DNA from 3 places in the Blautia sp. AF26-2 genome. Region 3 is predicted to be linked to each of the others. Evidence: a T-box and tRNA genes for the amino acid it is inferred to sense, from the RefSeq annotation. Region 3 holds a T-box; the other regions hold tRNA genes.

Region 1 (9,889 bases), on a different contig from region 3:
GCAGGAATGATAGACCCCAAAAGATACATAGGTGACATTGTACTGAAGAATCGAATCAATGTATTAGAAGAACAGATCCGGGAGCTGAAACGTGAAAAAGAGCAAATGGAAAAAGAAAATGTAAGATTGAGAAAAGCCTTAAACAAGAAAGACCTGAACGTATTAAAAACTTTATAATCTGAATTAGAAAATAATCTGCAACGACCGGGAAGAATTTCCCGGTTGTTGTGGTTGGAATATAAAAGTGTAGATAACAAAAGGTGTGCATAAATTGTATTTATGATATACTTATCGATAAGTTAAATTCGAAGAAAGAGGATGATAGAAGATGGAAAATCCGTTTGAATTTCATGAAGAAGATACAATTATTGCATGCGTAGGTGACAATGGGGGAACTACCGATGAGGATATAAGAAATGGGTTCAAGCGTACCGTTGAACTTCTGACGGAATCATTGAAAACAGGTTCCGAAGTTGAAGATCTGTTAGTATATCCTATCGTTTATAACGCCAGACACAGTATTGAGCTATCTTTGAAGATTGTCATAAAAATGTTATGGCGAATAGAGGAAAAGAAAGGGATATGTTATTCTGAGGAAGTCTTAAAGGAAAGAAAAAAAGAATTACACACGCATAGTATTGAATGCCTATATAAATTAGCATGTGATAAGAAGAATATTGACAGAAGAATTCCTGCATATTTTGAGAATATAGAAGATATGATTTACTTTTATTATTTCGATGAAGAGGGGGATGCCTTCAAATATGAACTAAATAAAGAAGATGAACCACATATGATAAAAAACAAAATTTCTCATGTAAGTATTGAATTGTTAGAAACAGAATTTAAGGAAGTAATGAAAAAATTTGATGATTTGATATATTTTCTGGATAATTGTATCTTTGAATATTCGCTAGGAACATTTACCAAGAGCTTGTCGAGAGCAGATATATGGGATATTTCGAAGCGGCTTCCTGTATATGAAGAATGGAGAACAGAGAAATTCAAAGAAGTCAAAGATGAGATTAAGCAAGAATATCATCTCGGAAGTAAAGAATTTTCAGATGCTGTAAATCTAATTAAGGAAAATAGAGAGTTTTCGGTAAATATTGGATGCGAGAAAGTATTCGGGTCAATTACAGAAAATGAATTAAAAGAATACGCTTCATTGGTTAGATACTATTCTGAGAAAAGTAAATCTGACAACAAGGGTAAAGAGATAGGGTTCGATTTACGCAAAATACAAAAGAATGGGGAGATTTTGAAAAAATATTTATCCAGCATTTCTATGAATACATTAAATACACTATTATGTTTTAGTGAGATGAGTAATAGTTTCTTAGCGGTTGAACATTTGGAAGAGGTTCATGATGACATAGTCTCTAAGGCGTTTGACGGAACATATCTCATAAGAAAACTAAAACAAAGAAATATATGTTTAAGAATCTTATATGGAATGAAAAAGTGTGGACAGGTGACTTATGCAAAACAGTTGAGTGCTGCACTGGAACAAGAAGGAGTAGAGCTAACGCTTTGAGAACAATAGTGAACACGATACACTCGTGTCTCTGACGTTAAAGCCAGTGTTTTAGAGGGCTGGGAGAGGGATGCCTAATTTTATAGATGAACCAACGACAGGACTTGACCCACAGACGCGGCTTTTGATCTGGGATATCATTGAAAAACTTCGAGTAGAAGAAAAGCTGACAGTTTTTCTGACTACGCACTACATGGAAGAAGCTGCAAATGCCGGTTATGTGGTGATTCTGGATAAAGGAAGCATCGTGGCAGAAGGAACTCCTTTTGAGCTGAAAAATGAGTATGTGCAGGACACTATGTCTGTTTATGGTGTGACAGAAGAAGAAATCAAAACACTGGGCAGAGAGTATAAAAAGATCCGGGATGGCTATCAGTTAAAAGTAAAAAATACCGCAGAGGCTACCCGGCTGATCGTGGAACATCAGGAAATATTCCGTGATTATGAAGTGGTAAAGGGCAGAATGGATGATGTATTTCTTGCTGTAACCGGAAAAACATTGGGAGGTGAGCACAGATGAAGGCAGTATTTGCACTTATAAGTCGAAACAGAAAATTGTTTTTTAAAGACAGAGGAATGTTTTTTTCAGCTTTAATTACTCCGGGAATTCTGATTTTGCTGTATGCTACATTTCTGGCAAACGTATACAGAGATTCCTTTGTGTCCGCGATCCCGGACATGATTACAATCTTAGACAAACTGATCGATGGAACGGTGGCCGCACAGCTTGCCGCGGCTCTTCTGGCAGTCAGCTGTGTGACTGTGACATTCTGCGTGAATCTTACGATGGTACAGGACCGGGCAAACGGAACAAGGAAAGATTTTAATGTATCGCCAATCAGCAAAGCACAGCTTTATCTTGGGTATTTTTTATCTACTGTAGTCAATTCCCTGCTGGTGAATGGGCTTGCGCTGGTATTATGCCTTGGCTATATGTACAAAATGGGCTGGTATATGAGCGCTGTAGATGTAATCTGGGTTCTTCTCGATGAAATTTTACTGGTACTCTTTGGAAGCACGTTGTCAAGCATCGTCAGTTTTCCACTGACAACCCAGGGTCAGTTATCCGCAGTGGGAACGATCGTAAGTGCCGGGTATGGATTTTTATGCGGAGCTTACATGCCGATTTCAAATTTCGGCAGCGGCCTGCAGAAAGTACTGTCGTATCTGCCAAGTACCTACGGAACTTCCCTGCTGAAAAATCATATGCTCCGTGGAATCTTCGAAGAGATGGAGAACAATCAGCTGCCAGAAGAAATGATTACTGCGATTCGTGATACACTGGATTGTAACCCGAAGTTCCAGGGGTCTGTAGTAAGTGTAAATCAGATGGTGATGCTTATGGTTGGATGTGTTGTGGTATTTGGAATTATTTTTTTGTGCATGACAGCTCTTCCGGAGAAAGATGGGAAGTAAATATATCCTTCGACTATAGAATGAATAAAAAATGAGAAAAGAGACAGTTATGAATATTACAGAAAGAGAGATCGATGACCCGGAAAAAGAGGGCGTTATACTCGAATATGTAAATTTTACGAAAGAATTTGCAGAAATAAAAGAGTATGTAAGAAGCAAAGGGGAATCTATCCGGGGATACACAGAAAAGAAATAATGTGTTTCCATAAGAACAGAAGATATTTTATATTTCGAGGCAGTGCAAAACAAGGTGTTTGCTTATACGTCAAATAAGTTTTATGAAATTAAAAGCAGACTGTATCAGCTGGAAGAGAAAATAACAAGAAAATGTATGTAGCGTGCATCAAAGACAACGATTGTAAATGCGGATCGTATTGTTTCGGTTCGTACCGCATTAAATGGGCGTTTGTATGTGCGGATGGAGGCTTTGAGCAGATTGGAAATGGCCTTGCAAAAACAGGAGCAGATCCTCTGCAAAGCGCTGCATACGGATCTTGGAAAGAGCAAGACGGAGAGTGTGATGTGTGAGATTGGACTGGTGCAGGGGGAAATCCGCTGGATGAAGCAGCACTTAGGGCGGCTTTGCAGACAAAAACATGTCAGAACACCGCTGGCGCAGTTCGCTGCGAAAAGTTATCAAAGCCCTTCTCCTTATGGCAATGTGCTGATTATGAGCCCGTGGAATTACCCTGTTCTGCTGACGTTAGAACCGCTGGTAGATGCCATTGCGGCAGGAAATACTGCGGTGGTAAAGCCAAGTGCTTATGCACCGGTCAGTGCAAATGCCCTGAAAGATCTGTTAGAAGAATGGATAGTTAAAGACAGCGTATGCCGGAAGGACATGAAATCGCTGGTATTGTAGAAACAAAAGAAAAAATTTGAAAAATTTCAAAAAATATCGTTGACAAACAGAACAAAGCGTGCTAATATACATATTGTCAGCAGGACGTAAGAACTGCTAGAAAACAGATATGGGGTCTTAGCTCAGCTGGGAGAGCATCTGCCTTACAAGCAGAGGGTCACAGGTTCGAGCCCTGTAGGCCCCATACTTCTAAAAATATAGTATGGCGAGATAGCTCAGTTGGCTAGAGCACGCGGTTCATACCCGCGGTGTCGAGGGTTCGAATCCCCCTCTCGCTACGAAAGAGAGAGCTCCTGCGAAAGCAGGGGCTTTTGTTGTTTTACGTTCGGAGGGGGCTGCCAGTGGCGGGCCCTGCAGATTACAATACCATGGAAAATGACAGGGAGGCGCTTATGAAATTATTCCACTTATCCGATCTCCACATCGGAAAGCGAGTCAATGAATTTTCGATGATCGAGGATCAGAAGTACATTTTGTCGCAGATTCTGCATACTGCAAAAAGAGAGAGACCAGATGGTGTACTGCTTTCCGGAGATATTTACGACAGTACGATTCCAAGTGCAGAAGCGGTTCAGGTTTTTGACGCGTTTCTGACAGAGCTTTCCACCAATCGGATTCCCACTTTTATTATCAGTGGAAACCATGATTCCGCCGAGCGTCTGGCATTTGGATCCAGCCTGATGGGAAAAAGCGGGATCTATTTTTCAAAGGTATACAATGGAACGATAGAGAAAATTCCGCTGCAGGATGCGTATGGCACGGTGTGGATTCATCTGCTTCCGTTTTTACGGCCTGCGGTGGTGCGCCATGCCCTGCCGGAGCGTGCGGAAGAAGTAATGTGTACAGCGGATGCAGTTCGGATTGCACTGGAACAGGATCTGGTTGATGAACAGGATCGAAATGTGATTCTGGCCCACCAGTTCGTAACCGGGGCAAAACGATGTGATGCAGAAGAACTGCAGGTTGGCGACTTGGATCAGATTCCGGCAGAATTGTTTGAAAAGTTTGATTATGCTGCACTGGGGCACATCCACAGCCCACAGAAGGTGGAAAGAGACACGGTTCGCTATTGCGGTTCGCCGCTGAAATATTCTTTTTCGGAAGCAGGACAGGAAAAAACGATTACGGTGATCGAATTAAAAGAAAAAGGAACGGTGGAGCTTAGAACAATTCCATTAAAGCCCTTGCACGATCTCAGGAAAATCCGGGGGACGTATCTGGAAGTCACGGCAAAAAGATTTTATGAGAACAGCGACTGCGAGGATTACCTTCTGGTGACGTTGACGGATGAAGAAGATGTGCCGGATGGAATGGCAAAACTCCGAACGATCTATCCGAACCTGATGCGCCTGGAGTACGATAACAAAAGAACCCGGTCTGCTGCAGACATTGGCACGGCGGAACGAGTGGAGGAAAAATCAGAACTGGAACTGTTCCGGGAATTTTATGAATTACAGAATAATCAGAGCATGACCGCACAGCAGGAAGCGCTGGTGGAAGAATTGTTACGGGGGATGAAGGGATGAAACCAAAGAAATTAGTCATCAGTGCATTCGGACCGTATGCGGACCGGATGGAACTTGATTTTGATCGGCTGGGCGGCGGTCTGTATCTGATTACGGGGGACACCGGCGCTGGAAAAACAACGATTTTTGATGCCATCACGTTTGCGCTTTACGGGGAAGCGAGCGGTGAAATCCGGAAAGGCGAAATGTTCCGCAGTAAGTATGCAAAACCGGAGGTGCGTACCTTCGTAGAGCTTACGTTTACGTATCAGGGAAAGGACTATACGGTAAAGAGAAACCCGGAATATCTACGCCCGAAGGACCGCGGACAGGGCATGACGATGGAGAAAGCGAATGCAGAACTGATTTTTCCGGATGAGCGGCAGCCGGTTACGAAAACTTCGGAAGTGACAAAGAAAGTGACAGAACTTCTCGGGCTGGATCAGCGTCAGTTCCGACAGATTGCGATGATTGCGCAGGGAGATTTCCAGAAGCTTCTGCTGACAGGAACAGCGGATCGGAGTGAAATTTTCCGGAAAATGTTTCACACAGAGATTTATCAGGAGCTGCAGAAGCGCCTGCGGGAAGCAGCAAAGGAGCGCTGGAAAATATACGATGAAAAGAAACGCAGCATCAGCCAGTATCTGGACAATGTTGTCTGCCCGGAAGAGGCAGAATGGAAAAAAGAGGTTGACCGGCTGAAGAAAAATAAATTCGACGGCCAGGTTATGCGCGGTATGGAACTGCTTGCACGCTGCATCGAATGGGACGATGAGAAATTAAAGGCGCTGCAAGACGAGCAGAGTACGCTAAAAGAAGAGATCGAAAAGAAAAACCAGCTTTTGGGAAAAATAAAAGAGCGACAGACGAGACAAAAAGAGAAAGAGCAGAAAGAAAAAGAATGGGAGACTCTGCTTCCGAAGGAAGAAGAAAAGAAAAAGAGAAGTGAGCAGGCAGAGAAAGAGGCAGAGATTTGTAAGCAGTTGGAAGAGCAGATTCGGGAAGAAAAAGTGTGTCTGGAACTGCTGCGAAAAGTGCAGCAGGAGCAAAGTGCAATGACACAGCTGCAAAAGGAACTGCAGGCAGCAACAGAAGCAAAAGAACAGCTTCAGACAGAGCAGGAGCGTGCAAAAAAAGTCCTGGAACAGAAGAAAGCACGGGAAGAACGTCTCTCTGATGCGGAGGTGAAACTTGCACGGACGGAACAAAAAGAAGCGTATGCCGCAGAGCAGATACAGCAGATGGAAGCATACTGCGAGACAATTGCAGGCGCAGTCAAAGAGGAAGCGGCAAACAAAGAAGAGGAAAGCGTTCTTTGTAAAAAAATAAAAGAAACAGAGGAGACAGCGGCCAGGGCAGCCGAAGAGGCAGAAAGGCTGGCCGGGCAGGATCAGGTCTGCGAAAAACTGCTGGATGAAAAGAAAAATCTGGAACAGAAAATCCACACTTTAGAAGAAACGAAAAAACGGCTGGAGAGAACGACGGCTGAAAGGACGCAGATTGCCGCGCAGGTGACACAACTGCGAAAGGAAGAAGAGAACTTACAGGCGGATATCGCGACAACGGCAGAACATCTGGCCGAAAGAGACGGAGCCGCGCTGCTGCAGGAAAAATACCACCAGAAGCTGGAAACGCTGGAAAATCTGCTGGAAAGCTGGGAGCAGGGACGCAAAGAACTGGAAGAAAAGCAAGGTGCATACCAGCGTGAAATCAAAAAGAGAGATGCTTTACGGGAAACATATCAGGCGATGGAATCTTTATTTCTGGATGCACAGGCGGGAATTCTGGCAGAAAAACTGACAGAGGGAGAACCATGCCCGGTCTGCGGCGCTATTCATCATCCGCAGCCTGCCAGACGAGCAGAACATACGCCAGATAAAGAAACGCTGGATCACAAGAAAGAAGAACTTCGGATGCAGGAGGAAGCAGCTGCGGGACAAAGCGAGGCTGCGGGCAGCTGCCGCAGACAGGTAAAGGAAAAACGTGCACAGCTAACGGAATGGCTGTTAAGAGAACTGCCCGAGAGTCAGAAAGAACACGAACAGAAGCGACTTTCACAGATGCCGGATGTTTTATTTCAACAGGAAGCGGTCGAGAAGGCAGAGCAGCTTCGGAAGGAAGAAGAAACACAGAAAGTACGTCAGATGGAATATGCGGAACTGGAAAAAAGACAGACAGAACGGCAGAAAAGACTGGAAAGCATAAAAAAGACCATTGCAGCGGAACAGACACAGCTTGGCCGGGCAGAAGGAACCAAAAGAGCACTGGAAGAACAGTTGGAAAAAGAAATTGCGGAGGCGCAAAAAACGACTGCTTTTATGGAGAAAAAGAATCCTGCGCAAAGAAAGGGTCCGGGGGAGAGCGAGGACAGAAACTCCCTGGCTGATCAGATTGCCCAGGTGATTTCCTTCCGGAAAAACAGACAGAAACAGTGTGAGGGAGAGATTGCTGCCACGCGGGCAAAGGTGAGCCGCCGTGCAGAATGTATCGCACGGCAGAAAAAAGCGGAAGCTGAGCGGAAAGAGGATCATGAGCGGCTGCAGAAGGTGCGGAGCCGTCTTGAAGTACTGCAAAGCGATCGGAAGAGATGGAAGGAACAAGAAGAGAAACTGCTGGAAAATCTGGAAGAGCAGAGAGCGATCTGGGCAGAACAGGATCAGCAGAAAACAGGAGCGAAATCCGAAGGCAGGCCTGGAGATGGGAAGGAGCAGCTGAAGGATCTGGTAAGTGCAGAAACGGTGAAAAAACAGATAAATGAATTTACGGGATCGGAAATCGCAGAAAAACTTGCAGATGCGGAAAGAGAACTGTGGATTCGGTCTGTATGGGAACAGCACTGGCTGAAACAAAAGCGAAAAGAACTGACAGAACAGAAACAATGTATTCTTGCAGAACAGGAGGAACTGAAAAAGATCCGACAGGAAATCCAGGAAGAAACACAGAAAACGGAGCAAAGAGAACAGGAAATTCGCAAAAAAGAGCTGCGGGAAACGGAACAAAAGGCTGAAAGAAAAGCACTGCTGGAAAAGATCCGGGAAAAAGAGGCGCAGCTTGCGGGAAAAGAAGAAACAGAACTTCTGGAACATATTGCAGCCTGGGAAGCACAGAAAGAACGGCTGGAAGAAGCACAGAAAACAGCAAAAGAGGAACTGGATGCCATACAGAAAAAACTGACGGAAGTACAGGCGGCGCTTACGGCGATTCAGGCGTTAGAAACAGCGGATTCACAGGAACAGCCACTCCCGTCAGAAATAGAATTACAAGAAGATTTAAGGGGACTTTCCGAACAGAAACAGGTTCTGGATCAGCGTTATAACGAGCAGTATCACGCGGCAAATACGAATCAGAACACATATGATGCCATTCGGAATCAGCAAAGTCAGATGCAGACCGTGGAAGAAGAGTACAAATGGGTCAATGCGCTTGCGGATACCGCATGTGGAAATGTGAGCGGAAAGCAAAAGATTGAACTGGAAACGTATGTGCAGATGGCGTATTTTGACCGGATTCTGCGAAAAGCCAATGTGCGTTTCCTGACGATGAGCCAGGGACAGTATGAGCTGAAACGGCAGGAAGACGGCACGAATAAGAAAGAAAAAGCCGGATTGGAACTGAATGTGATTGACCATTATAACGGAACGGAGCGGAGTGTCCGCACGCTCTCCGGCGGCGAATCGTTTCAGGCATCGCTTTCGCTGGCACTTGGCCTGTCAGATGAAATTCAGTCGTATGCAGGAGGAATCCGGTTAGATTCCATGTTTGTGGACGAAGGTTTTGGTTCTCTCGATGAAGAGTCCCTGAATCAGGCGGTGAAAGCACTGGAAGGTCTGGCGGATGGAAACTGTCTGGTCGGAATTATTTCTCATGTGCCCAAGTTAAAAGAGCGGATTGAGAAAAAAATCATTGTGACGAAAAATCGAAGCCGGGATGGTGTAGGAAGCCGGGCAGTGATCGAGTAGACCACAACAGGAGATGATTGGGATTCGAGAGAATTCCTTGTCAGAAAGTACGGAAAATGCTATAATGGATCCGCTGGGCAAAAAAAGTTGAATGAACAGAGCAAATCCGGCGAATCATGCCGGCTGCCATAGAATGGAGGAAACAAATGAAAACATCAGATTTTTATTATGATCTGCCAAAAGAACTGATTGCACAGGATCCATTGGAAGACCGCAGCGCTTCCCGCCTGATGCATCTGGATAAAACGACAGGTGAATATAAGCATGGTCATTTCCGTGATATTCTGCAGTATCTGAAACCAGGCGACTGTCTGGTTATCAATGATACGAAGGTAATTCCGGCGCGTCTTTATGGTTCCAAGGTCGGAACGGATGCGGCAATTGAGATTCTTCTTTTAAAGAGAAAAGAAAATGACATCTGGGAAACGCTGGTAAAACCGGGCAAAAAATGCAAGGTCGGAACCGTAATCTCCTTTGGAGACGGAATTCTGACAGGCGAAGTAGTCGATATCGTGGATGAAGGAAACCGCCTGATCCAGTTCCACTATGAAGGCATTTTTGAAGAAATTCTGGATCAGCTTGGTGAAATGCCGCTGCCGCCGTATATCAC
Region 2 (9,889 bases), on a different contig from region 3:
GGTGGGCTGCTTTGATGTAGATGATCTGATGCTGAATACGCTTGGAGCCATGATCGGCTGCGGCGCATTCCTGATCTGCAATAAATTCAGGAGATGGAAATATGGCGAGGAAGAAGTATAATTACAATTTTGTCCGGAAGCCGTCGGAAGGCGGAAAGGAAGCTCTCTATATGGCAGGTGCTTCGGTCTTTCTGTTTCTGCTGGCTTCGGTCGTATCGTTTGCATTCCGCGGAAACGGAGGCATTTTTCTCGGAGCAGCGGGACTGTTCTCATTCCTTCTGTCGGGATACGGCTTCTATGTGGGAATGAAGAGCTTTAAAGAAGAACAGGTCAGCCACAGAATGTCGGTTCTCGGCTCGATTACGAGCGGCGGCATGCTGGTCGCATGGCTGGCACTGTTTCTGATCGGTGTGAGATAAATGTACTCTCGTAAAATCAAGCACAGAAAGACTCCGGGAGTACATATAAAAGAAAAGGGGAAAAAGATGGATCGCGAACGTTTTGAAAAACAGCTGAATTTTATTCTGGAGATTGATAAAGAAAAACAGATCCTGCGCCAGACGCACATCCGCGGCTATTCGCGCCAGGAGGACGACGCGGAGCACGCATGGCACATGGCGGTGATGGCATTTCTGCTGCAGGAATATTCGAATGAGAAAATCGACATCGGCAGAACAATGCTCATGCTGCTGATCCACGACCTCGTGGAGATTGATGCAGGCGACACGTATGCGTACGACGCGGAGGCAAACAAAACAAAAGACGAGAGAGAACACAAAGCGGCCGAGCGCATCTACGGCCTGCTGCCGGAGGATCAGGGAAAAATGCTGATGGATCTCTGGCTCGAGTTCGAAGCGTATGAGACACCGGAAGCGCGCTTTGCTCATGTGATGGACAATTTCCAGCCGCTGCTTTTAAATCATGAGAACGATGGAAAAGACTGGACCAGCCACAATGTGCGGATTTCCCAGCCGTTAAAACGAAACGAGAAGACGGCGACCGGCTCCGAGGAGATCTGGAGTTATATGGAAGAGATTCTCGAACAGAGTATCCGGGATGGAAAAATTATTGACGACCGGGAAGAAAAACAGGAATAAGTTAAGAAGAATGAGGGGCAGATCTGCCCCTCGTAACAGTTAAAGAGAAACAGAAAGGGATTTTTTATGACGGATGAATTATTAAACGAGCGGTATGCGCTTGCAATTGAGCGGATCCGCCAGATTCCGGCGGAAAAAAGCGTTCCGCAGCCGTACCGCGATTTTTTTGCACAGATGGCACAGTACCTCTGCAAAATGGACCAGATCCGGAGCAGAATCGCAGAAGGATATCTAAAAACAGCATCCGAGGAAGAGCTGGCTGTTTTTAACCGCGAGCCGTATGAAGATGTGATCGGGGAGCGGTATGAGACCTCCTACGGAAACCCGGCGTTTGCCGTGCGGGCACTTGGTGAAACGCATGGAAGGAGCCTCTGCTGCCTGTACCGGGAGCTGGGAAATGCTGTTGTCTGGGTCTATGAGGACCGCCTGCTGGAGCTGACTGCGGCGATGGAGCTGTATCTCGAGTTGTATGCGATGTTCGAGGAGGAGACGCTGCCGTCCGCTCAGTATGTAAAAGAGAGCATTTACTGGTATGTGAGCGATTATGCCGAGGAGCGCCAGGAATACCAGGTGCGCGAAATCGTTGACCCGTCGCTGCACTTTGTGAAGGATATTGTGATGGAATCTGATCTGACGGATCTGCGGTATCTGTACCAGTACGGCGAATATATCACCGAAAATGAGAAGGGTACAGCCCGCTTTTTAAATACGTACAGCCAGGAAGAAATCGACGCGATGGCACGCACCTACACAGAAGGCTTCCGCAAGTGCTTTCTCGTGGCGCGAAAAGATCTGTCGAAAAAGAAGACAGTCAGCATCCGCTTCCACATCGGTTTTGAGCGCATGATCCGTGCGGCAATATTACAGTTCCGCGAGATGGGACTCGAGCCGGTGATTTCCCGCGGCGCGCGGAGAACGTGGGTTGCCGGTGCGTCTGCGAATAAGCAGTATGACTACGATCACCGGAACGATGAGGCGCTGTATCTCAACGAGGATCTCGTGAAGAGACGGCTCCGCGCGATGCAGGTGAAATACGACGAGTACAAAGAACTGGCGGATGGCTATGCCGGCCCTGCCGTGGTGGAAACCTTCGGCGAAGTTCCGTTTGAGCCAGTAAATAAAAAACAGGCACTGCACTTAAATGAGCGCCAGCAAAAGCTCCGTGTCGGTTTCCAGAACGAGGCGGGCCAGATTGTAAACCGCTATATCAAGGATGATGAGTACGGCTACACGATCATCGCCTACCCGATGCCGGAGATCGATCCGCGCTACGAAAAAATTTTCCGTGAGATCGTAAAGATCAACACGCTCGATTACGAAAAATACCAGCGCATCCAGCAGTACCTGATCGATGCGCTCGACGAGGGTGTTTCCGTGCATGTGCTTGGAAAAGGAGAGAACAGAACGGATCTGCGCGTGATGCTGCATCATCTGAACGATCCTGCGAAAGAGACGAATTTCGAGAACTGTGTTGCCGACTGCAATATTCCGGTCGGAGAGGTCTTTACTTCCCCGAGTCTTACCGGCACGACAGGCGTGCTCCATGTGACGGGAGTCTACCTGAACGAGCTGTATTACCGCGATCTCTGCCTGACGCTGACTGACGGCATGATCACCGCGTATGACTGCGCAAACTTCGAAAAAGAAGAGGACAATCGTACTTATATAGAAGAAAACCTGCTGTATCACCACAGGACGCTGCCGATCGGTGAGTTTGCCATCGGAACGAACACGACGGCGTACGTGATGGCAGAGCAGTACGGCATCGCCGGAAAACTGCCGATCCTGATCGCAGAGAAGATGGGCCCGCATTTTGCGATGGGCGACACCTGCTACGCCTGGGCGGAGGACAGCCCGATGTACAACCCGGACGGAAAAGAAGTAATCGCGCGCGAGAACGAGGTTTCGGCAAAACGGAAAGAAGATCCGTCGAAAGCATACTTCGGATGCCACACGGACATCACGATTCCGTACCGCGAACTGCAGTCGGTTGCGGTCGAAAAAGCAGACGGAACGACGATCCCTCTCATTGAGGACGGACGCTTCGTCCTGCCGGGAACGGAAGAATTAAATGAACCTTTTGGCTGATTATGGGTTGACATTTCTGCGCCTGCTTAGTATATTATAAGCAGAACTGAATGATTAAAACATAAATATAAGCATAACTAATGAATAACGCTTAGAACAGTTAATCAGAAAAGGAGAACAACATGGCTAAAGTAGGAATTGTGATGGGCAGCGACTCTGATATGCCGGTAATGAGCAAAGCAGCCGACATGCTGGAAAAATTTGGAATTGAGTACGAGATGAAAATCATCTCTGCACACCGCGAGCCGGATGTATTTTTCGAATATGCAAAAACCGCAGAGGAGAAAGGCTTCAAGGTTATCATTGCAGGCGCAGGTATGGCAGCTCATCTGCCGGGTATGTGCGCAGCTATTTTCCCAATGCCGGTCATCGGAATTCCGATGCATACCACATCGCTTGGAGGTCGTGATTCCCTGTACTCCATCGTACAGATGCCGAGCGGCATTCCGGTAGCAACCGTTGCCATCAATGGCGGTGCCAATGCCGGAATCCTGGCAGCAAAGATTCTTGCAACTTCCGATCCGGAACTGCTTGCAAAACTGAAAGCATATACACAGGAAATGAAAGAGCAGGTTGAGGCAAAAGACGCAAAACTGCAGGAAACAGGATACCGTAACTACAGTAAATAAAAACAAAGGACAAGGGAGGTTCACCATGGATTACAAGAACGCAGGAGTAGATATTGAAGCTGGATACAAATCAGTAGAATTAATGAAAGAGCATGTAAAGAAAACCATGCGCCCGGAGGTATTAGGCGGCCTTGGCGGTTTTTCAGGCGCTTTTTCCCTGGCAAAAATCAAAGAAATGGAAGAGCCGGTGCTGCTTTCCGGTACAGACGGATGCGGAACCAAGGTGAAGCTCGCCATGATTCTTGATAAACACGACACCATCGGCATTGATGCCGTTGCCATGTGTGTGAACGATATCGCATGTGCCGGCGGAGAACCGCTGTTCTTCCTCGACTACATCGCATGCGGAAAGAACTATCCGGAGAAGATAGCTTCGATCGTAAAAGGCGTTGCAGAAGGCTGTCTGCAGTCCGATGCGGCACTGATCGGCGGTGAGACCGCAGAGCATCCGGGCCTGATGCCGGAGGATGAGTACGATCTGGCAGGTTTTGCTGTCGGCGTATGTGACAAGAAAGACATGATTACCGGTGAAAATCTGGCAGCCGGAGACGTACTGATCGGCATGGCTTCCACCGGCGTTCACAGCAACGGATTTTCTCTTGTCCGCAAAGTTTTCGATATGACAAAAGATTCTTTAAATACATACTATGATGAGCTCGGCGCAACCCTCGGCGAGACCCTGCTTGCACCGACCCGTATCTACGTAAAAGCACTCCGCGCCATCAAAGATGCCGGTGTAACCGTAAAAGCATGCAGCCACATCACCGGAGGCGGCTTCTACGAGAATATTCCGCGTATGCTCAAAGACAACACCGTAGCCGTTGTACAGAAAGACAGCTACACCGTACCGCCGATCTTTGATCTGATGGCAAAGAAAGGCAATATCGACGAGCAGATGATGTACAACACCTTCAACATGGGTATCGGTATGGTACTGGCTGTTGATCCGGAAGATGTAGACGCAGCGATGAAAGCCATCCGTTCCACAGGAGATACGCCATATGTGATCGGCCACATTGAAAACGGAGAAAAAGGAGTACAGTTATGCTAAGATTAGCAGTTCTCGTCTCCGGCGGCGGCACGAACCTGCAGGCGATTCTGGATGCGATTGACGAGGGAACCATCACAAACGCGGAGGTTTCCGTTGTCATCAGCAACAATGCAGGAGCGTATGCGCTGGAGCGTGCGAAAAAGAAGGAGATTGATGCGGTATGCCTTTCCCCGAAGACCTTTGCATCGAGAGAAGCATTCAACGAGGCACTGCTGGCGAAACTGCAGTCGTACAACGTCGATCTCGTTGTGCTCGCAGGATGCCTGGTTGTGATCCCGCAGAGCATTGTGGATGCTTATCCGAATAAGATCATCAACATTCATCCGTCCCTCATTCCGTCGTTCTGCGGAACGGGCTATTACGGACTGAAAGTGCACGAGGGCGTATTATCCCGCGGCGTCAAAGTGACGGGAGCGACGGTTCATTTTGTGGACGGCGGAACAGACACCGGCCCGATTATTCTGCAGAAGGCAGTCGAAGTGCACGAGGGCGATACACCGAAGGCACTGCAGCAGCGCGTCATGGAAGAGGCCGAGTGGGTCATCATGCCGCGTGCGATTGATCTGATTGCAAATGGAAAGGTAACGGTAGAAGACGGACACGTAAAGATAAAGGAGTAAGAGCGATGAAAGTACTGATTGTAGGAAGCGGCGGAAGAGAGCATGCGATTGCCTGGAAGGTGGCACAGAGCCCGAAGGTAGACAAGATTTACTGCGCTCCTGGAAACGCAGGAATTGCGGAGTACGCAGAGTGTGTCGATATTGCAGCGATGGAGTTTGACAAGCTCGTTGCTTTTGCGAAAGAAAAAGAGATTGACCTGACCGTCATCGGCATGGATGATCCGCTGGTCGGCGGTGTTGTCGATGCGTTTGAGGCAGAGGGACTGCGCGTATTCGGACCAAGAAAGAATGCGGCAATACTGGAAGGATCGAAAGCGTTCTCCAAAGACCTGATGAAAAAATACCATATCCCGACGGCGGCATACGAGACATTCTCCGATCCGGAGGCGGCAGAGAAGTATCTGGAAACCGCAAAATTCCCGATCGTACTGAAAGCCGACGGTCTGGCGCTTGGAAAAGGCGTTCTGATCTGCAACACCTTAGAGGAAGCAAAAGAGGGCGTCAAGACGATCATGCTCGACAAGAAATTCGGCAGTGCCGGAAACGAGATGGTCATCGAGGAGTTTATGACGGGGCGTGAGGTTTCCGTTCTCTCCTTTGTGGATGGAAAGACGATCAAGACGATGAGTTCCGCACAGGATCACAAGAGAGCAGGAGACGGCGACACCGGCCTGAACACCGGCGGTATGGGCAACTTCTCCCCGAGTCCGTTTTATACCGAAGAAGTGGATAAGTTCTGTAAGAAATATATCTATCAGCCGACCGTAGATGCGATGGCAGCCGAGGGAAGACCGTTTAAGGGAGTTATCTTCTTCGGACTGATGCTGACACCGGACGGACCGAAGGTGCTCGAGTACAATGCCCGCTTCGGCGATCCGGAGGCACAGGTTGTGCTTCCTCGTATGAAGACAGACATCATTGATGTATTTGAAGCCTGCATCGACGGAACTCTCGACCAGATCGACCTGCAGTTTGCAGATAATGCGTGTGTCTGCATCGTACTGGCTTCGAACGGTTATCCGGTTTCCTACGAAAAAGGATTCCCGATCCGCGGACTCGAGACGTTCAAAGAGCATGAGGGCTACTACTGCTTCCACGCCGGAACGAAGTTCAAGGACGGCGAGATCGTGACGAACGGAGGCCGTGTACTCGGCGTGACAGCACTTGGCGATACCCTGAAAGAGGCACGTGCGAATGCATATAAGGCTGTTGAATGGGTTGACTTTGACAATAAATATTACCGCCATGATATTGGAAAAGCGATTGACGAAGCGTAACGTGAATGTGAATTTTAATTTTGAGTAAAATGGAGCCGCCAGAATCCCGGTGAAAGGGAAATCTGGCGGCTTTGTCTTTTTATTCAGAAAAGGGAATAAAGCGCCGCCGTTCCGGATACAATAGTAAGGAGATCCTTTGCTTTTTAGCAGAATCAGAACAGGAAAGGCGGTCGGAAAAGATGGGAATCGTTTGTCTGGCGGGGATTTTTGCCGTATTTCTTCTGCTTGCATGGACGCTCTGCCGGGCGGCAGGATGGGAGAAAGAACGGGAAGATCTGGAACAGGAGCAGTACCTGAAAGAGTGGCGGGAGAAAAAGTTGAAAAAATCGAAAAAATTTGAAAATTAGTGTTGACATTTGGCGGGTGGAATGCTATACTAACGAAGTCGGTTGGTGATACAGATAAAAAGCCGACAGACAAAACACTGATGTGGGGTCTTAGCTCAGCTGGGAGAGCATCTGCCTTACAAGCAGAGGGTCATAGGTTCGAGCCCTATAGGCCCCATATTTTATGAAAAACGGTGTTGAAAATGAATATGGCGAGATAGCTCAGTTGGCTAGAGCACGCGGTTCATACCCGCGGTGTCGAGGGTTCGAATCCCCCTCTCGCTACTTATGGAACCCTTGAGAAATCAAGGGTTCTTTTGGCTTTATGGACAGTATGATGATATGGCTGTCATGTCAAAATCGTGTCTTGAAATCCACAGGGATTTGTGAGAAAATAAGACTACCTAAGAGCTTGTTTTGGGCTCTGAAAGTAAATAAAACAGTAATGGATAGAAGAAAGATAAGGAAAAAACAATGATAGAGTTTAATAAACCACCTTTTATTGGAACAGAACTGGAATACATCCGCCAGGCGGCAGAGGAAAACAACAAGCTGTGCGGCGACGGTCCTTTTACGAAGAAATGTTCTGCCTGGATGCAGGACAATTTCAACGTAAAACATGCGATGCTTACGACATCCTGCACCCATGCACTGGAAATGGCAGCTTACCTGTCTGAGATTCGGCCGGGCGACGAAGTGATCATGCCGTCCTACACGTTTGTTTCCACTGCAGATGCCTTTGTTCTGCGCGGAGCAAAAATCGTCTACGTGGATATCCGTCCGGATACGATGAACATCGACGAGACCAAGATTGAGGATGCCATCACCGAAAAAACAAAAGCGATTGTTCCGGTTCACTATGCGGGCGTTGCCTGTGAAATGGATACCATCATGGATATTGCAAAACGCCATAACCTGAAGGTTGTAGAGGATGCGGCACAGGGTGTGAGCGCGTACTACAAGGGAAAAGCCCTTGGAACGATCGGCGATTTTGGCTGCTACAGCTTCCATGAGACGAAAAACTATACGATGGGAGAGGGCGGCGCGCTGCTGTTCCAGGATGAGAATTATCTGGAAAAAGCAGAGATCCTTCGTGAAAAGGGAACGAACCGCAGCAAGTTTTTCCGCGGACAGATCGACAAATATACCTGGATCGACTACGGCTCCTCCTATCTGCCGAGTGATATGAATGCGGCTTACCTGCTTGCAGAACTCGAGGAACATGAGAAAATCGACAGAAAGCGGATGGCCATCTACAACTATTACCATGAGCAGCTCCGTCCGCTGGCTGAGGCCGGAAAGATCGAGCAGCCGGTTGTGCCGGAAGGCTGTGTACATAATGCACATATGTACTTCATCAAGGCAAGAAATCTGGAAGTGCGTACAAAACTGATCAAGTATATGAAAGAGCGCGGTGTGATGTGTGTCTTCCATTACGTTCCGCTCCATACCTCCCCGGCCGGACAGAAGTTCGGTGTTTTCCACGGAGAGGACAAATACACAACAAAAGAGAGCGAGCGCCTGATGCGTCTGCCGATGTTCTACAGCCTGTCTGAACAGGATATGGCATATGTCGTAGAGTGCCTCATGGACTTTAAAGAGTGGTAACATTTCATGTATGAGAAGTTTTTAAACTACTTTACGGACTATATTTTCGTGAAGGATGAGCCGCAGAAAGCCGATGTGATTTTTGTGCCGGGAAACGGATATCCGCAGATGGCGGTGCACGCGGCAGAACTCTGGAAAGAAGGATTTGCGCCGTATGTGCTTCCGTCGGGAAGATACAGTACTGTGCTCGGGCATTTCGCCGGTGTACAGGATCTTGCGGAGCAGTACGGCGGGAACTATGAAACCGAGTGGGAGTTTCTGCGGACGGTACTGCAGAAAAACGGCGTGCCGGAGAAAGCGATTCTGCGCGAAGACCAGGCGACGTATACGTATGAAAATGCACTGCGGTCACGGGAAGTGACAGATGCGGCGGGCATCGAGGTAAAAAAAGCGATCCTCTGCTGCCGGAATCTCCATGCGAGACGGTGTATTCTGTATTACCAGCTTGTCTACCCGGAGACAGAGTTTTTTGTCTGTCCTTCGGATATTGAGTTCACCAGAGAAAACTGGCATACAAAGGGTGAATGGATCGACCAGGTGTTAGGAGAAATGGAGCGCTGCGGCGGTCAGTTCCACAAGATTCTGCGGGAACTGCCGGCGGATTCTGAATTTTAACACCAGTAGACAAGAAGTCCCCCGCTTCTAAAGCGGTGGGATGAATTGTTAAAAGAAACATAACGGCAGTGGTAGGCGGAGAGAAATCGGTATCCTCCACTGACATGAGGAAAGTCACAGTCGAACTATTCTCGACATGTCAGACTCCGTGCAAATACCGACTGTAAGTTGAAACGAAAAGATTTATAAAAAAGAGCGGAAATTGTGGTAAAATTGCGGCTCGTATGGTATACTATCGTTAAGTTAAGTTTCTAATCTAAAGCAAAGGTTGGTGGACAGTATGAATAAGATTGATGAAGTATTAGAGCTTTTAAAACAGAGAGAACGTGAGAGCGAAAAACCGAAAAACGTGATTTTATGGGTCCTTGCCATTGTCGGAGCGGTAGCGGCAGTTGCAGGAATCGCATACGCAGTATACCGGTTTGTAACTCCGGATTATCTGGAAGACTTCGAAGATGATTTCGATGACGATTTCGACGATTACTTCGAGGATGAAGACGAAGATAAGTAGGATGGAAAAAAGAAACTCCGGTGCCGGAACGTGGTACCGGAGTTTTTCTGTCCGGAAATCAGTTTGA
Region 3 (9,889 bases):
GCAGATGCCAGCGAATGGCGGGAAAATGCTTCAATCACCAGATACAGAATACAGCATCCCAGGGCCTGCAGCGGCAAAGAGAGCCAGTTGCAGACTTTCACTACGGTTTCCTTGTTTCCATGCAGTTTTTTTCCTTTTTTCATTTATTTTTTCAGCTGCTCCAATCTTGTCTGAACCTGCTCCATCATCTGCTGATAGTTCGCCAGTTTTTCTTTCTCTGCCTGAACTTTTGCTTCCGGAGCTTTGTTGATAAAGTTCGGGTTGCCAAGCATGCCGTTGGAACGTGCGATCTCTTTTGTCAGACGCTCTTCCTCTTTCGTAAGGCGGGCGATCTCTTTTTCCAGGTCAACCAGCTCGGCAAACGGAATGTAGATCGTTGCCTGCGGGATCACTGCGGATACCGCATCGTCTGCGATGCCGGCTTTGTCTGCCTGTACGTGAACTTCGCTTGCTCCTGCCAGAGTTCCGAAGAATACAGCACCGTTTTTGAAGGTTTCCTGTACAGCAGCATCTTCCGTTACAACGAATACGCTTGCTTTCTTTGACGGCGGTACGTTCATACTGGTGCGGACACCACGGATGCTTCTTACCGCCTCTTTCATCATCTCAACGGCTGCCTCATCCTCTGCGTATGCAAAGTCTTCGGTCTCTTTCGGCCATGCGGCGATCATGATGGAATCCTCGTCCGGATTCAGTGTGCAGTAGATTTCCTCTGTGATGAACGGCATAAACGGATGCAACAGCTTTAATGCATTGCCAAGAACGGTTTTTAAGGTCCACAGTGCAGCGCCCTTCGTCTCGTCGGTCTCGCTGTACAGACGCGGTTTTACCATCTCGATGTACCAGTCGCAGAACTCCTCCCAGATAAAGTCGTAAACCTTCTGTACGGCGATACCGAGCTCGTAGCGGTCCATGTTGTCCGTTACTTCCGTTGCCAGCGTGTTTACCTTAGAAAGAATCCATTTATCTGCCAGTGTCAGTTTGTCTTTTGGCATTTCAGACGGAACTTCTGCTTTTTCCAGGTTCATCATGATGAAACGGGAAGCGTTCCATACTTTGTTTGCGAAGTTACGGCTGGCTTCTACACGCTCCCAGTAGAAACGCATATCGTTTCCAGGTGCATTACCGGTCATCAAAGTCAGACGGAGAGCATCTGCACCGTATTTGTCAATGACTTCGAGCGGATCGATACCGTTTCCGAGGGATTTACTCATCTTGCGTCCCTGGGAATCACGAACGAGTCCGTGGATCAGTACGTGGTGGAACGGAACCTGTTTAGTCTGCTCCAGTGCGGAGAATACCATACGGATAACCCAGAAGAAGATGATGTCGTATCCGGTTACGAGTACGTCGGTCGGATAGAAGTAATCAAATTCCGGTGTTTTCTCCGGCCATCCTAACGTGGAGAACGGCCACAGAGCAGAACTGAACCAGGTGTCCAGGGTATCCGGGTCCTGGGTGAGATGGGTACTGCCGCATTTCGGGCATTTTTCCGGCATTCCGCCTCTTACAACGGTGATCTCGCCGCAGTCATCACAGGTGTAAGCCGGGATGCGGTGGCCCCACCAGAGCTGACGGGAAATACACCAGTCATGGATGTTATTCAGCCAGTTCTGATAAATTTTGCTGAAGCGGTCCGGGATGAAGTTTACTTCGCCGTTCTTCTCTGCTTCGCTGGCAGCTTTTGCCATATCTGCCATTTTTACAAACCACTGCGGTTTGATCATCGGCTCTACGGTTGTCTTACATCTGTCGTGAGTTCCTACGTTATGAACGTGATCCTGAACCTTTACCAGAAGACCAAGCTTTTCGAGATCCTCTACCATGGCTTTTCTTGCCTCGTAGCGGTCCATGCCGGCGTATTTGCCGCACTTGTTGTTCATGGTTCCGTCATCGTTTAAGATGTTGATCTCTTCGAGGTTGTGGCGTTTTCCTACCTCAAAATCGTTCGGGTCGTGTGCCGGTGTAATTTTAACGCATCCGGTTCCGAACTCTTTGTCTACGTAAGCATCTGCGATAACCGGGATTTCACGGTCGGTCAGCGGCAGTTTCAGCATTTTTCCTACAATATCGGTGTATCTTTCATCCTCCGGATTGACAGCTACGGCAGTATCGCCGAGCAGAGTCTCCGGACGGGTCGTTGCGATTTCTACGAAGCGGCCTTCTTCTCCAACTACCGGGTAGTTGATGTGCCAGAAGTGGCCTGCCTGCTCCTGATATTCAACCTCTGCATCGGAGATGGAAGTCTGGCATACCGGGCACCAGTTGATGATGCGGCTTCCTTTGTAGATCCATCCTTTTTCATACAGACGGCAGAATACTTCTTCTACGGCTTTGGAGCATCCCTCGTCCATGGTGAAGCGTTCTCTCTCCCAGTCTGCGGAGGAGCCGATCTTTCTTAACTGGCTGTTGATGCGTCCGCCGTACTCTTTCTTCCACTCCCAGCAGTGCTCCAGGAATTTTTCGCGTCCGATTTCATCTTTGTCGATGCCCTGCTCTTTGAGCATATTGGTAACTTTTACCTCGGTTGCAATCGCCGCATGGTCGGTTCCCGGCTGCCAGAGGACTTCATATCCCTCCATCCGTTTGAAACGGCAGAGAATATCCTGCATGGTGTTGTCGAGTGCATGGCCCATGTGAAGCTGTCCGGTTACGTTCGGAGGCGGCATCATAATGGTAAACGGTTTTTTGTTCGGGTTTACAGTGGCGTGGAAATATCCTTTATCCAGCCATTTCTGATACAGTCTGTCCTCGAGTCCTTTCGGATCGTAGGTCTTTGCGAGTTCTTTGCTCATGAGATCCTCCTTTTATGTTTGGTGTATTGTGGTATTTATTCCCGCAGAGGCTTGTCTTAAATCAAAAACGCCCTTCACATACACATAACATGCATGCAAAGGGCGAAAATTCCGCGGTACCACCTTAATTTGTATCTCGTTTCGGAGTCTGTAACGTGACTCATGCGTGAGAACCTAATCATCACATCTTCTGTGCTTTTCAGCTCTCCGGTTCAGAAGCTACCTTCCATGACCACCTTCCCGGACAGCCTTTCAGCCGGTGAACCGTCCTCTCTTTTGGGGCCTGCCATGTACTCCTCTTCCTCATAACCTTTTCTTTTTCTGTTGGAATAGAAACTGCATTTATCATAATCGCGTTTTTTTATTTTGTCAAGCCGCCGCGGGCAAAAACCTTTCTTCTTATGGAAGTTTTAAGATTTCACGCGCTTATTTTCGGTGAATCCGCGATGCACAGTACTGCATTTCTGCGCGGCCGTACGACGCGTAGCGGACCTGTTCTTTCGAAAACGGCTTCGCATTGCTTGGCCGTCCCAGGTTTTCGCCGTGGATCACCTGATCCACAAGGTCGATGAGATCTGCGAGAACGCCGAGGCTGAGCGGATTGTAAACCGGATGCGCCGTCGATTCAAACACCTGCGTGTGATGACCGCCGAAGAATTTCATGCGGCCGCCCTTTTTCACCAGCCACGCCATCAGACCAACCAGACCATCGTAATACTCTTCCAGGCTCGTTCCGCCCGGCACCTGCATCCAGACACCGCAGCCGCTTCCGATCGCATCTCCGGTGAACAGGTAATTCTGTTTCGTCTCCAGCACAACAACGCTGCCCGGCGTATGGCCCGGTGTCTGACAGACGGCCAGCTCTGTGCCGCCGAGCGGAATCACGGAATCGGTACGGATGTCATGAATCTCCTCCCACGGTTTTAATTTTCCCGCTGTCAGCATCACAAGCGTCTCTGGATCCATCTTCTTTTCATCGTGGCACATGTACACCTCATCAAACTCATCCATGTGATACATGTGATCCGGATGCGCATGCGTGATGACCAGCAGAAGCGGCTTGTCCGTCAGCTCACGGATCACCGGCAGAATCTTTGTGCCTGCCGTAATGCCGGTATCAATGACAGCCGCTTTTTCTTCACCTTCTACTACATAGAACGATGAATTTCCTGCGTCCAAAATACAGTAAATTTTTTCCCCGATTTCTGTTACCTGAAAACCCTCCATGATGTAAAACCTCCTTAAAATAATAATGTACCCTCGGAGTCTTTCTGTGCTTGCTTTTTTCCTTTCGGCAATTCAGTGCCCCGCATTCTCTTCCCCGATGATAATCGAAAGCAGCGTATGATCCAGCATGATCGTGCGGTTCCACGGATTGAAAATCACACCGCTGATCTCCTTTGTTTCGGATGCCATGTGGATTAGCTGTTCCAGGCTCACGAGAAACGTGGATTTCACGCTGCCGGCGCCCTTTAATTCCTCATCAAAGCTCGTAAACGCGGCCCACCAGACTTTTCCGTCTGCGCTCTTTACCGTTCCGATCCGGATCTGATCGTCGCCGGATGGCGGTTCCACGGAAAGAATCGCCTGTCCGCCCTCTTTCATTCTGCGGCGGATTACCGTCAGCACATGTGCCAGCAGTTCCGGCGTCGGCTCCTTTTGCAGTCCCAGAATTGCTTCCTCTATCGTTTCATTCCCCTGCAGCCCTTCGTCCTTTAGAGTTTCCATTTCTTTTGCCATTGCTCTTGTCCTTTCTTTTTCGCTTTTCCCACACAGAATCTGTGTACCATCATCCCCGACAGCTTCGGCACTTCCGATGACCTTTACTCTGCGCCTACCCAGATGCCATCTTCCCCGCAGAATCTGCACTCTTTTGATAAATCCAAAACGTTTTCCATCCGCTTTAAGATCTGATCGTACTTCCCTTCCCGCATCAATGCAATCGTCACCGGATCCGTTCCGATCTGCAGATGGCGGAAGCCGCGTTTTCCTTCCTCCGTCCACGGCAGAGTCAGCTCCAGTTCAAAGCCGCCGCTGCTTCCGTACAGCTCACCCGGCTGTTCGTCCGCAAACAGCTCGAAAAACGGCTGATAATATGCCTTGAAATAATTCTCCTCTGGAAACCAAAGTGTACCGTCCCCGGTCCGCTCCGGCTCTTTTACAACGGCATTCAGATAGCCTCTCTCGTAATACGTCATGCACGCCGCACTCTTCGCCAGCGGATTTTCATTGATCTTCTCGATCTCCGACGCCGCCCGGCATCCGTTTCCAAAGGCCGCCTGGCTGTTCTCGCTCCTGCCGACCGGCTCCCAGACGCTCCATGCGTTCTGCTTTCCGTATCCGATCAGATCCTGGCGGTATGCACCGTTGTATTTTACAAATTTTTTCTCCCCCGGCTGCTCGATCAGGTTCAGCGGTACCATACAGTCAATTCCGTACAGCTTCTGCGCAATCAGCCGCGTGTAGATGATGCCGAGATAATGACAGATTGCACTGCGCTCCGCCGTGTCGAGATACATAATCTGCTCCGCTTTTGCCAGCTGGTCGCCGCGTGTTTCGAGCACACTCTCCACCATCGCAATCCGTGACTGCAGCTCCGCCTTCCGTTTTCCGCGGTAGCGCGCCGACAGACGGCCATACGGCATCGTGCTTGCAAGAACCGCGTGCAGCAGCTCCAGATTCGTGTATTTGATCATAATATCTTTCTTATTTAAACCGAGCTCTGCGTCGGTATCGACTTCCGTCACATTGATGATATATGTTTTTTCTTCGGTCAGTATCATTTGTTTTGCCTCTCTTTTTCAGTACTCTCTTCCATGCTCCTTCAGCCAGCTCTGCCACACTTTGTAATCGGGCATCTGCTGTGCCACCACCGCGTAAAACCGCGCGGAATGGTTCATCTCTTTCCGGTGCGCCAGCTCGTGGATAACGACGTAATCCATCACGCGCTCCGGCATCAGCACCAGTTTCCAGTTGTAGTTCAGGTTTCCGGCGCTGCTGCAGCTGCCCCAGCGGGTTTTCTGCTCACGAATTGTGATTCTGCCATACGTTACGCCCATCTCTTTTGCAAAATGTGCCGTCTTTTCCGCCAGCATCTGCGCCGCACGTTTAACCGCCGCTTTTCGTTCTGCTTCCGTCAGACGGTTCGCTGCTTTCTGCTCTGCGGCCGCCAACGCTTTTTCCCGGTGTGTGTGAATCCAATCCTGTTTTTCTTTTAAGAATGCTTCGATTTTGTATTTTGCCATCCGTTTCGGTGCGCGCACCACCACGCTTCCATCCGCTTTGACCTGAACGGCGAGCGTTTTGCGGGCGGAATACACGATCTCATAGGGAATCTGTTTTAAAATCCGTTCTGCGCTGTCTTTCTGTTCCATTTATTTTTCCTCAAAAGCTGTCTGTTTTACCATTTTTTTGCCTGTTTTTCATTATACCTTTTTCCCGGCGGAAACGCAATCGGATTGCTCACAGAAAAAAAACGCGAGCAGAATCACCGTTTTTCTTCCGGCAATTCTGCTCACATTTTTCCTTCTCTTATTTCAGCTCAATTTTTTTCTGCTTTCTTCGGATGCACAGCCTCACAAATAAAATCGCCGCCTGCACACAGAGAATCATCACCAAAATTCCAATCATGGACAGCGCTGTTGCCCCCAGTCTGATCAGTTTTCCCATTCTTTTTTCCTCACTTTTCTTTCTATCGTGCCAGAACCGGATCGGCTGCCGCATCCCACAGCAGGCTGTCCGTCTCACTTTGTTCCAGGTATCCATATTTTACCATTGCCGCCAGCACCTGCTTTTCCCGCTGCAGCGCCAGATCCGCGTGGCGCGACGGCGCGTAGGCGGACGGTGCATTCGGGATTCCAGCGAGGAGAACGGCTTCGCTGTCGGTCAGCTCCTGCGGTTCTTTCCCGAAGTAGCCAAGCGATGCTTCTTTCAGTCCGTAATAGCCATCCCCGAAATAGATGGTATTGATGTACAATTCCAGAATTTCTTCTTTCGAGAGCTGCCGTTCCACATAGAGTGCCGTCCACGCCTCTGCCGCTTTCCTGGCAAATGTCTTATTCTGATCGTAATACATGTTTTTTACCAGCTGCTGTGTGATGGTACTGCCTCCCTGCTCCGGTTTCATCACGCGGATATCATGTACAACGGCCCGCGCCATGCTGATCCAGTCTATCCCGTGATGTGTGTAATACCGATGATCCTCAACAGCAAGCACCGCTTTTTTGTACAGATCCGGCACCTGTTCAAGAGAAGCCCACTGTGCTTCGCTTCTGATTTCCTCTACCGCCTGCGCGAGCGGCTTTTCCTTCACTGCCTTCTGATAGGAAACATATCCCTGGATTGCCCAGAACATTCCGGCCGTCAGCAGGATCAGGCAGAAAAATGCCAGAAAACCTCCAACCATTTTTCCCGCTGTTCCCCGGTGTTTTCGTGTTCTTTTTCTCATGGTTTCAAACCCCTTTGTTGTTCTTTCCTGCTTTCTATCCTACCATATCTCCCTTAACGCCTTCTTGCCTCTTTCTTAGGAATTCATTAAAATTTTGAAACTGTATGAAATGCATTTTGCACGTTTTCAAATAACCGCTGCTGCTGCGGAATACTTTAACCGAATCAGGCAAGTAGCGAAGCGGATTGCGAATATCCGCTTGACAAAACAGAAAAAGACAGACACCTGGCAGATTGTCAGGATGCCTGTCTCTTGTTTTTATCTTTTGGTTTTTCAGAAACGCTCTGTGATTATGCTGCGGTTCCGTAGTTCATTACATGAGCTGCTGACAGTGCTTTTCGAACGGCTACACCGAGAATTTCAGCTACTACAACGGAAATCACATCTTTTACGATGTACGGAACGGAAACTGCAAGGAACGAAGCCGGGATCGTGTTTCCTGTTACAATGGAAAACTGTACCACACCGAATGCGTGACATACCGCAAGACCTGCGATTCCAAGAACGAATGGTTTGCCCGGGAAGCCTTTTTTAATTCCGGCACCGCAGAGCATTGCCATCGGAATAAATCCGAAAATAAAGCCGCCGGCCGGTCCGAGAAGAGCGCCGAAGCCACCGCTCATGCCGGCATAAACCGGAACGCCGATCGCGCCGAGGATCAGATAAAGAGCGGACGATGCACCTCCCAATTTCCAGCCAAGCACGTAGCCGCAAAATGCCATTGCAAAGGTCTGCAGCGTCACCGGAACGCCGGTCGGAAGCGGAATCGTCACAATGGACAGTACCGCAAGCACTGCCGTCATCATGCCGGTCAGTACAATCTGTTTTGTTGTAAGTTTTGATTTTTTCATGAATGTAAGTCCTCCTCGCAGGTTCTTGTATGCAATTCTTTCTGTCTTTGAATTGTTAACCTTGTTACAATATAGGTTAATATTTCATTTTTGTCAATCTCTTTTTTAAAAATGCAGAGAGTTCTGCTACGATTCTGTTACACTTCCTGAAAATAGCGGTCACCCTCTTGTTTTCTGTTTTCTTTCTATGGTATACTATATAGTCTCGGAGTTTTTCCGGGAATTTTCACCCGATACAAACGATGAACTTTTACCTCATTTGAAAGGAGATACCCTCTATGAAACCTTCCGAAAATCCTCTCGGCTCGGAACCGGTCAGCTCTCTTTTGCGGCGTTTTGCGATTCCGAGCGTCATCGCGATGCTCGTCAGCGCCCTCTATAACATGGTAGACCAGCTCTTTATCGGTCACAGCATCGGCGTGCTCGGAAACGCAGCGACCAACGTAGCGTTCCCACTCAGCATGGTCTGCACATCCATCGGTCTGCTCTGCGGCATCGGCGGTGCTGCAAACTTCAATCTCTGCATGGGCAGACGAGAGCCGGAGCACGCGAAATCTTATGTTGGAAGTGCCATCTCCATGCTGGCAATCCTCGGTGTGATTCTCTGCGTTGCCGTTCAGCTTTTTCTGCGCCCGATGATGCTTCTCTTTGGTGCAACACCGGACGTCATTGATTACGCCTGTACTTACACCAGAATCACCTCCATCGGCTTCCCGTTTCTGATCGTCACAATCGGCGGCTCCAACCTGATCCGCGCGGATGGCAGCCCGAAATTTTCCATGCTGTGCAACCTGGTCGGCGCGATCGTCAACACGATTCTCGACCCGCTGTTCATCTTCGTTTTCCACATGGGCATGGCAGGTGCAGCGCTCGCCACGATCACCGGACAGATTTTATCATTCGCGCTCGTTGTCTTCTATCTGCGCGGTTTTAAAACGCTGCCGCTTTCTCTTTCCGATCTGAAGCCGAACATGGCCTGCTGGGCACGGATCGCTGCGCTTGGTGCAACTCCGGCATTCAATCAGGTGGCAATGATGGTTGTTCAGATCGTTATGAACAACACACTGACCTACTACGGCTCCAATTCCGTCTATGGAAGCGACATTCCGCTTGCATGCGCCGGCATTATTTCAAAGGTGAATATGCTGTTCTTCTCCTTTGTCATCGGCATTTCCCAGGGACTTCAGCCGATTGTCAGCTTCAACTTCGGTGCGCAGAAATATGACCGCGTGAAGGACGCCTATAAAAAAGCAGTTTTTGCGGCGACTGCCATTTCCATTGTCGCCTTCCTCTGCTTCCAGTTCTTTCCGCGCCAGATTATCGGCATTTTTGGTTCCGGTTCAGAAGAGTACCTGCATTTTGCAGAGCGGTACTTCCGCATTTTCCTGTTTTTCACATTCCTGAACGGTATCCAGCCGGTCAGCTCAAACTTCTTTACCTCAATCGGAGCACCGAAGAAGGGTATTTTTCTTTCGCTGACGAGACAGATTATTTTCCTGCTTCCGCTGCTGCTGATTTTTCCGTATCTCTTCGGCATTGACGGCGTGATGTACACTGCACCGATTGCAGACCTTGCAGCCGCATCAGTCAGCATCGTTATGGTCGTGCGGGAATTTAAGATCATGGCAGAGCTACAGAAGGCTACTGCCTGAAAACAGGTTTCTTTCCCGGAGCGTTTCTGCAAAAGACTTTTCGTGAGCTGCGGTCGCCAGAGTCTTGCTACAGATCATTGCCGTGTAAACAGGAAAGAATCCTGTCCGGAAAGTAAAAAATCGTATGCTGTTGCTTTTTCCACA

The links. The T-box of region 3 lies ahead of DWY63_RS12695 (valine--tRNA ligase). A T-box ahead of a tRNA ligase gene usually reads a tRNA of that ligase, here a tRNA-Val.
Region 1: it has a tRNA-Val gene. The T-box ahead of DWY63_RS12695 (valine--tRNA ligase) is inferred to sense a tRNA for this amino acid. The anticodon was not compared.
Region 2: it has a tRNA-Val gene. The T-box ahead of DWY63_RS12695 (valine--tRNA ligase) is inferred to sense a tRNA for this amino acid. The anticodon was not compared.

What each region holds. Positions count from the first base shown of each region.
Region 1 is NZ_QTWD01000010.1:42,874-52,762, reverse strand. It holds gene DWY63_RS13365 (DUF6262 family protein) at 1-177, shown strand, start outside; gene DWY63_RS13360 (hypothetical protein) at 329-1,537, shown strand; gene DWY63_RS13355 (hypothetical protein) at 1,608-2,057, shown strand; gene DWY63_RS13350 (ABC transporter permease) at 2,054-2,953, shown strand; gene DWY63_RS18055 (hypothetical protein) at 3,003-3,149, shown strand; gene DWY63_RS19150 (LytTR family DNA-binding domain-containing protein) at 3,159-3,290, shown strand; gene DWY63_RS13340 (aldehyde dehydrogenase family protein) at 3,372-3,815, shown strand; tRNA gene DWY63_RS13335 (tRNA-Val) at 3,927-3,999, shown strand; tRNA gene DWY63_RS13330 (tRNA-Met) at 4,020-4,093, shown strand; gene DWY63_RS13325 (exonuclease SbcCD subunit D) at 4,157-5,341, shown strand; gene DWY63_RS13320 (AAA family ATPase) at 5,338-9,279, shown strand; gene queA (tRNA preQ1(34) S-adenosylmethionine ribosyltransferase-isomerase QueA) at 9,426-9,889, shown strand, end outside.
Region 2 is NZ_QTWD01000015.1:17,043-26,931, reverse strand. It holds gene DWY63_RS16170 (VanZ family protein) at 1-121, shown strand, start outside; gene DWY63_RS16165 (hypothetical protein) at 102-419, shown strand; gene DWY63_RS16160 (HD domain-containing protein) at 486-1,097, shown strand; gene DWY63_RS16155 (aminopeptidase) at 1,164-3,185, shown strand; gene purE (5-(carboxyamino)imidazole ribonucleotide mutase) at 3,308-3,814, shown strand; gene purM (phosphoribosylformylglycinamidine cyclo-ligase) at 3,840-4,865, shown strand; gene purN (phosphoribosylglycinamide formyltransferase) at 4,859-5,485, shown strand; gene purD (phosphoribosylamine--glycine ligase) at 5,491-6,762, shown strand; gene DWY63_RS18065 (hypothetical protein) at 6,942-7,109, shown strand; tRNA gene DWY63_RS16125 (tRNA-Val) at 7,194-7,266, shown strand; tRNA gene DWY63_RS16120 (tRNA-Met) at 7,300-7,373, shown strand; gene rffA (dTDP-4-amino-4,6-dideoxygalactose transaminase) at 7,563-8,696, shown strand; gene DWY63_RS16110 (YdcF family protein) at 8,703-9,311, shown strand; gene DWY63_RS16105 (hypothetical protein) at 9,592-9,822, shown strand.
Region 3 is NZ_QTWD01000009.1:72,249-82,137, reverse strand. It holds gene DWY63_RS12700 (LTA synthase family protein) at 1-143, opposite strand, end outside; gene DWY63_RS12695 (valine--tRNA ligase) at 144-2,795, opposite strand; T-box leader at 2,891-3,111, opposite strand; gene DWY63_RS12690 (MBL fold metallo-hydrolase) at 3,222-4,022, opposite strand; gene DWY63_RS12685 (SseB family protein) at 4,095-4,535, opposite strand; gene DWY63_RS12680 (hypothetical protein) at 4,619-5,578, opposite strand; gene DWY63_RS12675 (M48 family metallopeptidase) at 5,597-6,169, opposite strand; gene DWY63_RS18045 (hypothetical protein) at 6,327-6,464, opposite strand; gene DWY63_RS12670 (transglycosylase domain-containing protein) at 6,487-7,242, opposite strand; gene DWY63_RS12665 (biotin transporter BioY) at 7,533-8,093, opposite strand; gene DWY63_RS12660 (MATE family efflux transporter) at 8,372-9,745, shown strand.